Linked DNA regions of Frankia casuarinae. The protein of the gene in region 1 interacts with the protein of each later gene in a pairwise test. Links are inferred from orthologs where the notes say so. Each region holds a gene or a part of one and is shown in the gene's direction. Other genes may lie near its edges.

Region 1 (4,589 bases):
CGTTCCGGGCCGGCTTCGCCTGCCTCGTCGGACGACCCAACGCCGGCAAGTCGACGCTGACGAACGCGCTGGTAGGGACGAAGGTCGCCATCACCAGCGGGCGACCACAGACCACTCGGCACGCCATCCGCGGCATCGTCCACCGCGACGACGCCCAGCTCGTCCTGGTCGACACCCCGGGGTTGCACCGGCCGCGCACGCTGCTCGGGCAGCGGCTCAATGACGTGGTGCGGGCCACGCTGTCCGAGGTCGACGTCGTCGGTTTCTGCATGCCCGCGGACGAGCCGGTCGGCCGGGGGGACCGCTTCATCGCCGAGGAGCTGTCCCGGCTGCCCAAGCGCACCCCGGTGGTCGCCATCCTCACCAAGACAGACCGGGTCGCCGATCCCGATCGGATCGGCGCCCGCCTGCTCGAGATCGCCGGGCTCGGCGAGTTCAGTGACATCGTTCCAGTCAGCGCGGTGCGCTCCTACCAGGTCGCCGTGCTTGCCGACGTGCTTGTCGCCCGGCTGCCCGCCGGGCCCGCGCTGTACCCCGGTGGGGAGCTGACCGACGAACCGGAACAGGTGATGGTCGCCGAACTCGTCCGTGAGGCCGCGTTGGAGGGGGTCCGCGACGAGTTGCCGCACTCGCTCGCCGTCGTGGTGGAGGAGATGGTCTCCCGGGAGGGCAGGCCGGCGCAGCGTCCTCTCCTCGACGTCCGGGTGAACGTCTTCGTCGAGCGGCCCAGCCAGAAGGCGATCGTCATCGGGACCGGCGGATCCCGCCTCAAGGAGGTCGGTTCCCGCGCCCGCACGCAGATCGAGGCGCTGCTCGGTACCCCGGTCTTCCTCGATCTACATGTCAAGGTCGCCAAGGACTGGCAGCGCGATCCGCGCCAGCTGCGTCGCCTGGGGTTCTGAGCCGGCTCGCCGCCGGCCCCACCGAGGCGCCGTCAGCACCGCATCCATGCCGCATCCATGCCGCAATGTACTGCCATACCTACCCCCCGGCTATGGACCGGGATGTCCTGCGGGTTCCTCAGGAGAACATCCGGCCGGTACCGGCCATCTGCCGGGCGACCTCGCTTCACCGCATGAACTCGGGACCGTGCAACCATGGGCGGGTGCCGGTGTATCGCGACGAAGGTGTCGTCCTACGCACGGCCCCCCTCGCCGAGGCCGACCGCATCATCACCGTGCTCACCCGTCGGACCGGTCGGGTGCGGGCCGTCGCCAAGGGTGTCCGCAAGACGTCCTCGCGGTTCGGGTCGCGGCTGGAGCCGGGCACGTACGTCGATCTGCTGCTGCATTCCGGCCGGGCGCTGGACACGGTCACCCAGGCGGACATCATCTCTCCCTACGGCGCCACGATCGCCGTTGACTACCCGAGGTACACTGCGGCCGCGGTGATGCTCGAGACCGCCGAGCGGTTGACCAGCGAGGAACGCCAGCCCGCCCTGCGGCTGTTCCTCCTGCTCGTGGGTGGTCTGCGTACGCTCGCCGGCGACGAGCGCCCACCCGCGCTCGTCCTCGACGCGTTCCTGTTGCGGGCGCTCGCGGTGTCCGGGTATGGGATGGCCCTGGACCACTGCGCGCGTTGCGGTGGGCCCGGGCTGCACCTGTCGTTGTCCGTGCCGGGCGGCGGCGTAGTGTGCCCGCAATGTCGCCCGCACGGTGCGGCGTCGGTGTCCGCGGGTGCGGTGCGGCTGCTCGCGGATCTGTTGCGCGGTGACTGGGACGGTGCACTGGTCAGTGACGCCCGCGCCCGGCGGGAGGCCGGTGGCATCGCCGCCGCCTATCTCCAGTGGCATCTCGAACGCGGGCTTCGCGCACTGCCTTATCTGGAGAGGGCGTGACGCGGCCGGGCGCCGTGGTGGAGGTCTTGCGTGTGGGCCGGGACGGTCATCCCGGCGAGGCGGGCCGGGCGGCCTGGGTGCGACCGCCGGGGAACGGGACCATGAGAGCGGGACGGCGGTGGGACGGGCCGTGGCGGAAGGACGAGGACGGACATGGTGAGGCGGAAAGCGGCGGTGGGTGCGTCCGGCGCGACCCGGCGCCGACGGGGGGACGATGTGGTGATGGCTGGGACCGGCAGGACGGATTGCGGCGTGAAGCCGCCCCGGACGGGTGCGGGGAGGTAGGCGGTGGCGCTGCGTAATGGTGTGAAGACGCGGTTTCGCGATCCGCATCCCCATCCCTCCGGCGCGCGACCTCCGGTCCTGCCGTCGCGTCTCGTCCCGCGGCATGTGGGCATCGTCATGGACGGCAACGGACGGTGGGCGAAGATGCGCGGGCTGGCGCGAACAAAAGGACACGAGGCCGGCGAGGACGCCCTGTTCGACTGCGTCGAGGGCGCGATCGAGCTCGGGGTCCGATGGTTGTCGGTGTTCGCTTTCTCCACGGAGAACTGGAAACGGTCACCGGACGAGGTGGCGTTCCTGATGCGCTTCACCGACGGGGTGTTCGGCCGGCGCATCGAGGACATGCACGCGCTCGGTGTGCGGGTTCGCTGGGCGGGTCGTCGTCCCCGGCTGTGGGGGAACGTGATCAGGCGGCTGGAGTCGTCCGAGGAACGTACCCGTGACAACGACCGGCTCACCTTGGTGATGTGCGTGAACTACGGCGGCCGGGCCGAGATCGCCGATGCCGCGGCGGCGATCGCCCGGGACGTGCGGGAGGGCCGGCTGCGCGTCGATCGGATCGATGAGGCGACCATCGGCCGTTACCTGGACGAGCCCGACATGCCCGATCTGGACCTCGTCATTCGGACTTCCGGGGAGCAGAGGCTCAGCAACTTCCTGCTCTGGCAGGCCGCCTATGCCGAGTTCTCGTTCGTCGAGACGCTCTGGCCGGACTTCGACCGGCGCGATCTGTGGTCCGCCTGTGAGGACTTCGCCCGACGGGACCGGCGCTACGGCGGAACCGTCGCCCATCACGTCTGATGCCCGTGCCCGACGTTCCGACCGTGCCCGACGTTCCGACCGTGCCCGACGTTCCGACCGTGCCCGACGTTCCGACCGGACCCGACGTTCCGACCGGACCCGACGCTTCCACCGTGCCCGACTGGGCGGCGCCGACGGCCGGTGCTCCGGTCGTCGCCCAGATCGCCTTCGCCGTGCCCGGGGACGCCGTACCGGGGGACGCCGTGCCGGGCGGGGCGGGGTTCGCCGCGGCGGCACGTCCGGCGCTTGACGCGCTCGCCCGGGCCCCGGGATTTCGTGGTGGGCGGATCGCCCAGGCGCTCGACGAACCCGGCTCGTGGCTGATGACCACCGAGTGGGACGGGCCGGGCGCGTGGCGTCGCGCGTTGTCCGCCTTCGAGGTGCGATACGCGCTGACGCCGCTGCTCGTCTTCGCGGTTGACGGGCCTGGCACCTTCGAGGTGCTGGTGTCGGTGGACGGGCCGGGCGGCTCGGCGCGGACCCATCGGTCCGACCGTACGCCGGACGCCGACACCGCGGCCCCCGGCGAGCCGCCGCGCTCCGTCGGTGCGCCGGGCGCCGGCCGGCCGTGACCAACCGCGGGATTGTCGGTGGGTACCGGTAGCCTCGACTCAGCATCATGGAATCTACGATCTATGGATTGTGGATCTATGATTTGCAGATCTATTGATCATGAATCTATGGATCATGGATTCGGAGTGTCGATGTCCCGTGGACAGTCCCCTCCCTGATCGCCTGACCGCTCTCTTCGGACACCGGTCGCCGGCGGACCGGTGTCCGGTCCCCGGAGCCGGGGTGTCCCGCACCACTCGTGACCGCGACAGCGAAATGCCGAGGCTCGCTCGATGTTGACCATGCAGGACGCGCTGCTGGCGCTGACCCGTTACTGGACCGACCGCGGCTGCATGATCGTACAGCCGTTCAACACCGAGGTCGGCGCCGGTACGCTCAACCCAGCCACGGTGCTGCGGGTGCTCGGACCGGAGCCGTGGCGGGTCGCGTACGTCGAACCTTCGGTCCGTCCCGACGACTCCCGCTACGGCCACAACCCGAACCGGCTGCAGACCCACACCCAGTTCCAGGTCATCCTCAAACCGGATCCGGGTAACCCCCAGGAGCTCTACCTGGGTAGCCTCGCGGCGCTCGGCATCGACACCGCCGCCCACGATGTCCGGTTCGTCGAGGACAACTGGGCCTCGCCCGCGTTCGGTGCCTGGGGGCTGGGCTGGGAGGTCTGGCTCGACGGCCTGGAGATCACCCAGTTCACCTACTTCCAGCAGGCCGGTGGCCAGACGCTCGACACCGTCAGCGTCGAGATCACCTATGGCGTGGAACGCATCCTCATGGCCCTGCAGGGCGTCCGCCACTTCAGCGAGATCGCTTACGCCCCCGGCATCTCCTACGGCGAGGTGTTCGGCCAGGCCGAGTACGAGATGTCCCGGTACTACCTCGACGACGCCGACATCGACACCGTGCGCCGGCTCTACGCCGACTACGCCGCCGAGGCCCGCCGGCTCATCGACGCCCGGCTGCCCGTCCCCGCGCACTCCTACGTGCTGAAGTGCTCGCACGCCTTCAACATCCTCGACTCCCGGGGCGCGGTCTCTACCACCGAGCGGGCCACCTCCTTCGCGCAGATGCGTGGACTGTCGCGGGAGGTCGCGAC
Region 2 (4,634 bases), 1.2 Mb from region 1 along the record:
CCGGTGTCTCGACCGGCGGCGGGCCCCCAGCCTGGTTCGCCGGGTCCCGCGTTCACGTCGGGTGATCGCCCCTCGGGCCCGGCAGGTGTTCCGGGCACGGCCGGCACGCCCGGGACCGGGCGGATCGACGCCGCCGGCCTGCGGATGCTGTGGGACGAGCTTCTCGCGCTCGCCGGCCGCCACAGCCGGAAGACGCATGCGATCCTGAAGGATCACGCGACCGTTGCCGACGTTCGGGGCGACGAGGTCGTGCTGGCCTTCGCCACCCCGACGATGGGCCGGATGTTCGGGCAGGGGAACAACGCCGAGCTGTTCTGTACGGTACTGGCGGAGAGACTCGGCGGGACCTGGCGGGTCACCGTCGCTCCCGCGGGCGGATCTGGTCGCGGCAGCGGGCGGCCCGCAGCGGGTCCCGGTCCGGGCGGCGGTGGCTACTCCGGCCCGCCCGGTCCCTCCAAGGCCTCGGGGTTCGCCGGCTCGGGCGGAGCCCCCGGGCCCACCGGCCAGGCGGGAGCATCCCGCTCACCGGCACCAGCACCGGCGCCGGCACGGGCCGCCGGCCCGGCAGGACAATCCTCCGGCCCCTCCTGGGGCCCGCGGCTGGATCCGCCCGTCGGCGCCGAGAACCGCGCCGTCTCGCCGGGATCCCCCCGAGCCATGCCCGGCCAGATGCGCGGACCGGCGGGGTTGTCCCCCGACACCGGGAACGGCTACGGCGGCTCCACCGACGGAACCGAAGGCGGCACGACAGACCCCGGCCGCGGCCCGGACGGCTACGGCGACCCCCGCGAACACGGCGACCCCCGCGAACACGGCGACCCCCGCGAACACGGCGACTCCCACGGCGCCGGGCACGGTTCCACCGGCCCGGGCCCCGGCCCCGAGGGCGGCCCCGGCCCCGAGGGCGACAGGCCCTGGTCCGCCACGGGCCGGGACGGCTCGTCGCCCGGACCGGCGAACGGGGTCGCCGCCGCTGCCAGCGCACCTCCCGCCGGGGACGAGCCGGGTCCGCGGCGCGAGGACGAGCCGTCCCTCGACGACGAGGCCGTCCCGTCCGGTCCCGGCGGGGCCCGCGGGGGCGAGGAGGCCGCCGTGTCCCTGCTACGGAGCGGACTGGGTGCCACGATCATCGAACAGATCTCGTCCGGCTGATCTCGTCCGGCTGAAGGAACAGATCTCGTCCGGTTGAAGGAGACGTAGGCTCATCGACATGTCTAACCCACAGAACCGCGCCGGGAGTGGGGCCTCCGCCGGGGGCGGGGCGCTGGGGCAGCTCTTCGAACAGGCGCAGAAGATGCAGGCCGCGATCCTCGCCACCCAGGAGGACCTCGCCACCGCCCGGGTGGACGGGACGGCCGGCGGCGGCCTGGTCCGCGCCACCGTCAACGGCGGCGGGGAACTGGTCGATCTGACGATCAGCCCCGAGGCGGTCGACCCCGAGGACACTGAGACGCTCGCGGATCTGATCCTCGCGGCGGTCCGTGACGCGACCACGAATGCCCACAAGCTCGCCGCCGACCGGATGGACGCGATCACCGGTGGCCTCGGCGCGGGCGGCCCGGCAGGTCCGGGTGGCGCCGACGGACTCGGTGGACTCGGTGGACTCGGTGGACTCGGTGGCCTGCTGTCCGGTGGCGGCCTCGGAGGCCCCCCTCCGGGTGGCCCGGGCCTTCCCGGGCTCGGCTGACAACCGGCGGCACCGGTGTACGAGGGCATCGTCCAGGATCTGATCGACGAGCTCGGGCGGCTGCCCGGCATCGGTCCCAAAAGTGCCCAGCGGATCGCGTTTCATCTGCTGGCCGCCGACCCCGTGGACGTCCGCAGGCTGGCCACCGCCCTGACCGAGGTCAAGGAGAAGGTCCAGTTCTGTCGGAGTTGCTTCAACGTGGCGCAGTCGGAACTGTGTCGGATCTGCTCCGATCCCCGCCGCGATCCGAGCTCGATCTGTGTGGTCGAGGAACCCAAGGACGTCGTGGCGATCGAACGCACCCGCGAGTTCCGGGGGCGGTACCACGTGCTCGGGGGCGCGATCAATCCCATCGGCGGTGTCGGTCCCGACGACCTGCACATCCGGGAACTCGTCGCCCGCCTGGCGGACGGCACGGTGACCGAACTGATCCTCGCCACCGATCCGAATACCGAGGGTGAGGTCACCGCATCCTACCTGGCCCGGCAGATCGCTCCGATGGGCCTGAAGGTCACCCGCCTCGCCAGCGGCCTGCCCATGGGCGGTGACCTCGAATGGGCGGACGAAGTGACCCTGGGACGCGCCTTCGAGGGACGCCGCGTCGTCAGCGCCTGACACCCCGGCCTGCTGTCACCCGGTCCCACCCCGAAGCCACCCGGCTCCACCGGTCCGCCACCGGGTCCGCCGGTCCGCCACCGGGTCCGCCGGGGCCGCTGCAGCCGCTAGAACCCCAGGATGGGGGCATAAGCCGAGCTGGGAATCGAGGCCAGGGCCAGCAGGACCACGCTGACGTCAAGGTGGTCGGCCTCGGCACTGAACACGGCGTGTAATCCTCTGGTGCGGTAGATCCGTACCTCGGGATCCCGGACGACCTGTACTCCGAAGACGTTCGTCGCCCGTAGCCACCAGACCCGCCCGGCCGCCCGGACCCTGACCTGACGGGCGTCCCGGCGCAGCCCGGTCGTGAGCCGGGCGAGTCGGGTGGCCGGCAGGCAGGGCTGATCCAGATAGCCGATGATGTCCCGGTCGGAGCCGTGCACCACCAGCCGGACCGGCCGGGCCGCCGAACCCGGCTCGACGAGGTCGGCCTCCGCCGCGATCTCCCGGTCCCGCGGATACATCTCGGCCGCCCAGATCCCCTCACCGTGCAGGACCCGTTTACCCTGCGGGCCAGCCCCCGGATGGCCGCGGGGCACCATGCCGCCGATGATCCGCCCGGCCCCTTCCAGCCGCCACGCGACGGAGACGACCACCCCCGACGGCACCGGCGTGGCCAGGTCGCAGACGGCTGGTAGGTGGCACATGCGTAGATCACGGACGCGCCTATCCATCCACACCGCTCAGGTCTCCAGCGCCGCGGTGCCCCGGACCCACGCCGCCGCGGTGCCCCGGACCGCCCGGCGAACCGCCATCCTCACCGGAGGACATCCCGGTAGCTTCCCGCACCAACGCCACCCAAACCTCAAAATTGATCACTCTGAGTTATCTCCTTCACGCTACAGCAGCCCTTCATCCATGGATTGCCGCCGAGTCGCTCCGCTACGCGCCCAGATGCTACGAGGCGCGCCGATCTACCCATGATGCGCATTCGCCCGAGCATCTGCGCGGGCATTCGACGAATTCGTCGGCTCGCGCGTCGGCGTGGGAATCGGCCGGAGCATCGACGAACGCATCGAGACGGGCGGCAGCAAGAGCATCCAGAGAAAGGTGGGACGGCGTCCGCGCGCACCTTCGCGCGAGCATCGGACACCCGGATCCGATCCCGGGAGCGGTGGTACCCGCGCCCCCAAACACGGAGACCACCGGGCGACCACTGATGGTGACCACCGAAAGGCCCCACCATCACCCCGCGGTACGCATCCTCCAATCGGGACGTCAGGGTAGGGGGTACCCGGCGAACGCTCTGCCGTCCGTCTGCCACCAGGAGGTCCTGAAGCATGATCATCAGTTCACATGTCGGGGCGGGCGCTTTCGTGGGCATGGCGATCCGGCACCCGGTGTCCGCCCTCGCCGCCGGCTTCGTCTCACACCTGGTCATGGACGCGTTGCCCCACTGGGGAACGGGTCCGAACACCGAGCCGGAATGGTTGCCGATCGCACGCAAGGACGGCGTGGCGGGACTCGCGGCCATGGCCTTGTTGACGGCGTCCGCCCCCGCCGGGCGCCGACTCGCCGTCCTCGCCGGCATGACCGGTGCCTGCCTACCGGACACCGACAAGGTGGGCCGGTACTTCGTCGGGGTGAGTCCCTGGCCGAGCCGGTTCGACCGTTTCCACGAAGCGATCCAGAACGAGGCCCGACACCGCCTGCCGCGCGAGATTGCGACGGCCGCCGTACTGACCACCGCGGGCACCCTGCTCCTGCGCCGACTCGCGACCCGCGGCGACTGAACGCGGAAGCTCAGCGCGCATCCCCCGGCAAGGTCGCCAAACCTCCGGGCCCTTCCGGATCCCGGGCCCTTCCGGATCTACGAACCAGATCCGGAAGGGCCGGCATCGGCAGGAAGGCCCGGCACCGACAGGACAGGCAAAACGGTCAGGGCAGCAGCACGGCCGCGCCGGTGACCCGGTCGGCGGCGAGGTCGGCGAGGGCCCGGTCGGCCGCGGACAGCGGGTAGGGCGACACGGTCACCGCGAGCCGGTGCTCGGCGGCGATCGCCAGGAACTCCTCACCGTCGGCGCGAGTGTTGGCGGTCGTGCTGCGTACGGACCGTTCCTGGAACAGATGGTCGGAGTAAACGAGCGGCGGGATGTCGCTGAGGTGGATGCCCGCGATGGACAGCGTGCCGCCACGGTCGAGCGCGGCGAGCGCCACCGGCACCAGGTCACCCACCGGGGCGAAGAGCACGGCCGCGTCCAGCGGCTCGGGCGGTGCGGCATACGCCTCGCCCGCCGAGGCGGCGCCGAGTTCCAGAGCAAGCTCGCGGGCCCGCGCCGAGCGCGTCATC

What was found. The genes of interacting proteins can lie anywhere in the genome.
Region 2: the proteins of recO (region 1) and recR interact in binary tests that used the Escherichia coli proteins (3 or more experiments, as listed by UniProt). The link is inferred for Frankia casuarinae from one-to-one orthologs.

What each region holds. Positions count from the first base shown.
Region 1 is NC_007777.1:1,516,981-1,521,569, forward strand. The notes cover bases 120-2,971. They hold recO (DNA repair protein RecO), read left to right. Parts: upstream 120-1,105; coding sequence 1,106-1,837; downstream 1,838-2,971. Other genes in these bases: era (GTPase Era), read left to right, coding at 120-902; FRANCCI3_RS06385 (isoprenyl transferase), read left to right, coding at 2,126-2,923; FRANCCI3_RS06390 (antibiotic biosynthesis monooxygenase), read left to right, coding at 2,947-2,971. Also shown: more of era, read left to right, coding at 1-119; more of FRANCCI3_RS06390, read left to right, coding at 2,972-3,495; FRANCCI3_RS06395 (glycine--tRNA ligase), read left to right, coding at 3,769-4,589. UniProt on the Escherichia coli protein: Involved in DNA repair and RecF pathway recombination.
Region 2 is NC_007777.1:306,061-310,694, reverse strand. The notes cover bases 606-3,502. They hold recR (recombination mediator RecR), read left to right. Parts: upstream 606-1,702; coding sequence 1,703-2,302; downstream 2,303-3,502. Other genes in these bases: FRANCCI3_RS01330 (hypothetical protein), read right to left, coding at 2,410-3,018; FRANCCI3_RS01340 (YbaB/EbfC family nucleoid-associated protein), read left to right, coding at 1,211-1,687; FRANCCI3_RS01345 (DNA polymerase III subunit gamma and tau), read left to right, coding at 606-1,152. Also shown: more of FRANCCI3_RS01345, read left to right, coding at 1-605; FRANCCI3_RS01325 (hypothetical protein), read left to right, coding at 3,625-4,077; FRANCCI3_RS01320 (zinc-dependent alcohol dehydrogenase family protein), read right to left, coding at 4,223-4,634. UniProt on the Escherichia coli protein: May play a role in DNA repair. It seems to be involved in an RecBC-independent recombinational process of DNA repair. It may act with RecF and RecO.